Siphonobacter curvatus: one gene and its partner. The protein of the gene in region 2 interacts with the protein of the main gene of each other region in a pairwise test. Links are inferred from orthologs where the notes say so. Each region holds a gene or a part of one and is shown on either strand. Other genes may lie near its edges. The genes, in order: sucC and sucD.

The links.
Region 1: the proteins of sucD (region 2) and sucC interact in binary tests that used the Escherichia coli proteins (3 or more experiments, as listed by UniProt). The link is inferred for Siphonobacter curvatus from one-to-one orthologs.

What each region holds. Positions count from the first base shown.
Region 1 is NZ_PTRA01000001.1:2,783,435-2,786,636, forward strand. Bases 75-2,948 are described here. They hold sucC (ADP-forming succinate--CoA ligase subunit beta), read left to right. Parts: upstream 75-848; coding sequence 849-2,048; downstream 2,049-2,948. Other genes in these bases: C5O19_RS11655 (ABC transporter ATP-binding protein), read right to left, coding at 75-556; C5O19_RS11665 (M48 family metallopeptidase), read right to left, coding at 2,299-2,948. In the rest of the region: more of C5O19_RS11655, read right to left, coding at 1-74; more of C5O19_RS11665, read right to left, coding at 2,949-3,126. UniProt on the Escherichia coli protein: Succinyl-CoA synthetase functions in the citric acid cycle (TCA), coupling the hydrolysis of succinyl-CoA to the synthesis of either ATP or GTP and thus represents the only step of substrate-level phosphorylation in the TCA.
Region 2 is NZ_PTRA01000001.1:124,174-127,343, reverse strand. Bases 37-2,878 are described here. They hold sucD (succinate--CoA ligase subunit alpha), read right to left. Parts: upstream 1,982-2,878; coding sequence 1,091-1,981; downstream 37-1,090. Other genes in these bases: C5O19_RS00490 (NAD(P)H-binding protein), read left to right, coding at 2,230-2,878; C5O19_RS00500 (DUF4271 domain-containing protein), read right to left, coding at 37-973. In the rest of the region: more of C5O19_RS00500, read right to left, coding at 1-36; more of C5O19_RS00490, read left to right, coding at 2,879-2,889; C5O19_RS00485 (putative sugar nucleotidyl transferase), read right to left, coding at 2,890-3,170. UniProt on the Escherichia coli protein: Succinyl-CoA synthetase functions in the citric acid cycle (TCA), coupling the hydrolysis of succinyl-CoA to the synthesis of either ATP or GTP and thus represents the only step of substrate-level phosphorylation in the TCA.

The DNA of each region.
Region 1 (3,202 bases), 2.7 Mb from region 2 along the record:
GTTCATCCCGCAACTGAAAAAACAACTCGTGCAGTTCCCGGGCGTTGCGGGAATCCAGATTGCCGGAGGGCTCATCCGCGAAAATTACGGCGGGCGAATTAATCAGGGCTCTAGCCACGGCCACCCGCTGTTGCTCACCCCCGGAAAGCTGACTGGGATAATGTTTTTCCCGATGCGAAAGACCCAGTTTCCCCAGTAGCATCTGGGCTCGCTCTTCCGTTTGCTGCGTTTTACCGCCAATCCAAGCCGGAATGCAAACATTTTCCAAGGCCGTAAATTCGGGTAACAGGTTATGAAACTGGAAGATAAAGCCAATGCGTCGGTTTCGAAACTCGGCCAGGGCTTTGTCTTTCAAACTACTAATCTCCTGTCCATCCAGAAAAATCTGACCGGAGTCGGGTCGGTCAAGCGTTCCCAATAAATGCAACAAGGTACTTTTGCCCGCTCCCGAGGCACCTACAATGGATACGATTTCACCGGGCTGGATTTGTAAGTCGATTCCTTTGAGTACGGGCAGGGCACCGTATGATTTAACGAGTTGACGAGCTTCGAGCATGAATGTTGAATCCTAAACTTTTGTTGAACGGAGGGTCTGTGGCTTTTTGCCGTCCTTCTCTTTCCGCATTGCTATTCCGATGGGCCGAAATTCTTATCCCTTCCCAGAGCGAACAAGACCCTTATTACAATCTGTTTATCAAGGCCTTATCGCTCTTACCCCCTTCTACTCCATCGGTCTTAGCTATATTTTGTTGAGCAAAGTTCCTAAACTTTGTCAAACATAACTCAAAGACTTTATTGATTTCTCCCTAATTTTCGGGCCGTAAAGTGAAACCTCACTCAACTTCCTAATGAACATACACGAATACCAGGCGAAAGAGATCCTCAAACGATACGGAGTCCGTATTCAGGAGGGCATCGTCGCTGACACACCCGACAAAGCGGTAGAAGTAGCCCGCGAACTCAACATCAAAACGGGTACGAAATGGTTTGTGGTGAAGGCTCAGATTCATGCCGGAGGCCGTGGTAAAGGCGGTGGCGTAAAACTGGCTAAAAACTACGAAGAAGTCCGTGAGAAATCAGGACAGATTCTGGGCATGCAATTAGTCACGCACCAAACCGGTCCCGAAGGTAAGAAAGTACATAAGGTTCTGATTTCCGAAGACGTGTACTATCCCGGAGCTACGGAGCCCAAAGAATTCTATCTGGCTATCCTGTTAGATCGTGCCAAAGCTTGTAACGTCATCATGGCGTCTACGGAAGGTGGTATGGACATCGAAGAAGTAGCCGAACATTCACCCGAGAAAATCATCAAGGAATGGATCGATCCTAAAGTGGGTCTTCAGGGCTTCCAGGCTCGGAAAATCGCTTTCGCTTTAGGTCTTGAAGGCGATGCTTTCAAAGAGATGGTGAAATTCATTGGCTCTCTTTATAAAGCATACATCGATACGGATGCTTCTCAATTCGAGATCAACCCCGTATTGAAAACGTCCGATAACAAAATTCTGGCCGTTGATGCGAAAGTAAACCTCGACGACAACGCTCTGTATCGCCATACCGATCTGGCTGAAATGCGGGACGTTCGCGAAGAAGATCCTCTGGAAGTAGAAGCTGGTCATTACAACCTGAACTACGTGAAACTGGACGGCAACATTGGCTGTATGGTGAACGGTGCAGGTCTGGCCATGGCTACGATGGACTTGATCAAACTGTCAGGTGGTGAGCCTGCCAACTTCCTCGACGTAGGGGGTGGAGCTAACGCCCAGACGGTAGAAGCAGGTTTCCGTATCATCCTGAAAGATCCGAACGTAAAAGCGATCCTGATCAACATCTTCGGTGGTATCGTTCGTTGCGACCGCGTAGCTACGGGTATCGTAGAAGCGTACAAAGCCATCGGTAATATCCCCGTACCTATCGTCGTTCGTTTGCAAGGAACGAATGCTGAAGAAGGAGCGAAAATCATCGATGAATCAGGTCTGGAAGTACACTCAGCGGTACAGTTGAAAGACGCGGCTGATCGTCTGAAAGATGTATTAGCCACTGCATTCTAAGAAGTTTTCAGTTTACGATTCTCTGTTTTCAGTGACTGAAAAACGTAGATTGTCCAACACAAAGAAGGCCGCTCGATGGAGCGGCCTTCTTCTTTTTAGTAGTTTTCTGCTTACAATTTTCAGTAGCTTCAAACTAAAAAGGGAAAGGCCACTCTTTGGTGTAGCCTTTCCCTTTTTGCAACGTTCGTAGTTTCAGTTCTACCGAAATCACTTCATTTCAACAACTGTAAACCACAACTATAAACTAACCCTATCGGCGGGCGTAATACTTCTCGGCCTCTGGCAACAACTTTTTCAGATCGTTGATCCGTTGTTGGTCTGAGGGGTGCGAAGAAAGCAGTACGGGAGGCTTCTGGGCATTTTTGCTGGCTTCAGCCATACGTCCCCAGAAGGTAACTGCCTCTTTCGGATCATAACCCGCCATGGCCATAAAGATCAGTCCCAAGTGATCCGCTTCACTTTCGTGCTGACGACTGTACCGCAGAATAGCCAGGTTAGCCCCAATGGGAGCCGCTACGTTAAAGACCGTACTCCAGACATTGCGAGCCTGCGTGGGCTTATTAGCATTGGCTACGCCCAACGCCACCTGTCCGCCCGTGAGCAAGCCCTGGGCTACGTACTGCTGACTGACGCGTTCGGATCCGTGCTTCGCAATGGCGTGCGAAATCTCGTGGCCCATCACCGTGGCTAGCCCCGCTTCCGTCTGAGCAACGGGAATCAAACCCGTATACACGACCACTTTACCACCGGGCATACACCAGGCATTTACCTGATTATCCTGTACCAGGTTGAATTCCCAGTTATAACCATCCAGGTACTCGGGATGCTTAATATCATTGAAATATTTGGTAGCCGCTGCGGCAATTCGCTCGCCTACCCGCTTCACCATTTGCGTATTGGCGTTACTGTTGGAGATAACTTTGTTGGTATCCAAAAACTGCTTGTAGCTCACCAGAGCCTGCTGATTCATTTCAGCATCGGATACGAGTAATAATTGATTCCGGTTTGAGATAGGTACACGACTACACGCCCATATCGTTGTAGCCAGTACAATACCTAGGGCAAAGGTTCTTTTCATGATTGTGGAAATGCTAAATGAGGAAATGCGAAATGAATTGTAAAGTACTTGCTAGAAAATCCTGTACCGAACCCAC
Region 2 (3,170 bases):
TTCCAAGACTCAAAAAGGTATAAAAGATCGCTGAAGCCTGAATAGACTTAAAAAAGTGAATGTTTACAATCTTATCAAATCGGTAAATGTGACCTAAAATATTGATCATTAAATACTTAAAGATAAACACAATGAAGATCAAAATACCGATAACAAAGAAATATAGGAAGAGTTTTCCTAAACTTTCCTCGTACGAAAACAAATCCTGGGATTGGAATAGATCGATCCCGCGGTGCCGAATGAGTTGATACAGATAAGAGATTAGGAAACTAATCAATAGCAGGAATAGCAAGTTTGCGACTTCAAATAATCCACGCGTAACCAAAGCGGCTCCCTCCCGCGTTTGGATGGTCAGTAAATCTTTGATACTCAAATACCGAATAAAGCCCCGAGGGAAAAGCTGGTACAGCGTTGCGTAAGCGACTAATAGCAAGAGAGCCGCCAGTACGTAAAAGTTTTCAAATGGCGAGGTATCCCGCGGCCGGGCCTGTAAAAACGATTCCGATACGTAAATAGGCTTCTGACCCGCCGCTACCTTATGCCCAATCTGTAAAGTCTTTTGTTCGATGCCTGACTGCGGCCCATACAAAGTCAGCAGAACTCGATGGTCAGGATAGGCTTTGTACAGACTATCGAGCTTAAAAACGGTCCATTTATCAATGGGCAGCTGCTTTTGCAAGGAACCATTGATAAATAAGTAATTTTCCTGATTGGAGCGATAGAGCAGGTAGTAATGTCGGTTCTGGGCTAAATCAAGAATGACGCTGTATGATCCGTAGTCTTGGTGAATTTCGCGAATGTAGGGAACGTAGGCCTTCATTCCTTCGTCGTAGACTCGCCAGTCATTGCGAAAATCGTGTACGAGGAAATAGCCTTCCTCCGGCCCCGTCGTCTGAGCAAACGTCGAACCCGCCAGGAAACACAGGAAGAAAAGCAAAAAACAGTGAAGCCTGTGGGTTAGAAGACTACCCACAGGCTTTCGTACGCTCGAAAAAGTGAAATCACTACCCACCACTCTCGCTTTCAGTACGTCCGTTTCGCTAACATCGCTGTTTCACAAAACGGATTCATTACAGAATCGTATTCTTACTTATGCGTTTACTTTCTGATCAGCCAATGCTTTCAGCATCGTCTCGCCAATGACGGCAGGCGATTCCGCTACGTACAGACCGCATTCACGCATGATTCGCATTTTTGCTTCAGCGGTATCATCAGCACCACCAACGATGGCACCTGCGTGACCCATCCGGCGACCTTTGGGAGCCGTTTGACCCGCGATGAAACCAACTACGGGCTTTTTGTTACCGGTTTCTTTGATCCAGTAAGCAGCTTCTGCTTCCATACCACCACCGATTTCACCGATCATAACGATGGCTTCGGTTTCGGGATCGTTCATCAACAACTCAACGGCTTCTTTCGTCGTCGTACCGATGATGGGGTCACCGCCGATTCCAATAGCCGTTGTTTGGCCTAAACCTGCTTTCGTCAATTGATCTACGGCTTCGTACGTGAGCGTACCTGATTTTGATACCAGACCGATCGTTCCTTTTTTGAAGATAAAGCCAGGCATGATACCTACTTTACATTCATCCGCCGTGATAACGCCAGGACAGTTAGGTCCGATCAGACGCAGATCTTTGCCTTGTACGTATTCTTTTACGGCAACCATATCTTTCACGGGGATACCCTCCGTGATTGTTACGATTACTTTGATGCCTGCGTCAGCCGCTTCCATAATGGCGTCAGCCGCGAAAGCCGGGGGTACAAAGATGATGGATACGTCAGCACCCGTTTCTTTCACCGCATCAGCAACCGTGTTGAATACGGGACGGTCCAGGTGTTTCTGGCCTCCTTTGCCGGGCGTTACACCGCCAACAACCTGAGTACCATATTCAATCATTTGCTGGGCATGGAAGGTACCTTCCGAACCCGTAAAGCCTTGTACAATGATTTTTGAATCTTTGTTAACTAATACACTCATAGAGATGGGATTTGCAGTGGCCAGTTCGGAAAGAATGTGGCTGTTCCCCACAAGGAACAGAAAAATCCGGCGTAAAAGTAGAAAGCTAAGACCAGTTGGGCAATTTCCCCGGAAATAAATTTGGGTGAATAGGTATAGGTACCCCAATTATTTTTCGGGAATAAGAATTTTGTACCTCTGGTACAAGTTAAAGCAAAGGTACGGTTTAAGAACTTTTTCCTGCGTAAATTCCCCGAAACCAGTTTGTCATGAATGCGAAGACAGCCCTTATCATCGGAGCCACCGGTTTAGTAGGCAACTATTTAATTTTCAAACTCTTACAATCGGATCGGTATGAGAACGTCATTACATTGGTACGTCGTCCGATGCACCTAAAACACCCTAAACTCGACGAACGTATCGTTGATTTCGATAACCTTACACGGCAGGATGTATCGGGGGCCAACGATGTTTTTTGCTGTTTAGGTACGACTATTCGTCAGGCTGGTTCGCAGGAAGCGTTTCGAAAAGTTGATTTTGTATATCCCGTAGAGGTGGGTAAGCTGGCCCTTCAGGCCGGAGCAACGCAGTATCTACTCGTATCGTCCATCGGAGCGAACGCCCAGTCTTCGATTTTTTACAGCCGAACCAAAGGGCAGGTGGAAGCGGCCATTGGCGAATTAGGCTACCGCAGCTATACCGTTTTCCGGCCCGCTACCCTACTCGGTAAACGAAAGCAATTTCGCCTCGGTGAAGAGGTAGGTAAAGTACTTGACTTTGCACTTTCGCCCCTTACGTTGCTCATTCCGCCCTTACGCAAGTATAAAGGCATTCAGGCTAGTAAAGTAGCATCGGCCATGCTGAATATAGCTGACCAGGAAGTTCCCGGCCAGCATATTCTTGAATCCGACGCCTTGCAGCGATTTTGATTAGTCTTCGTCCACATCCGGTACGTGAGGAATTTCGTTTTGTTCGAGAGCATAGACGGCTCTCCAGATGTCTTCTTCCTCTTCGGTAAACAGACGACCTCGGCGGTCCATCGTGTTACGAGCCACGTCTACGGCCTTCGAGAAGCGGTAGGGTTCAAATCCGGTATCAGCCCCGCCCCAACTAAAGGAAGGTATATGCTTGGGAGGAAAACCTGCTCCGAAGAGATTGACATTGATACCAACCACGGTTCCGGTATTGAACATGGTCGAAATGCCCGCCT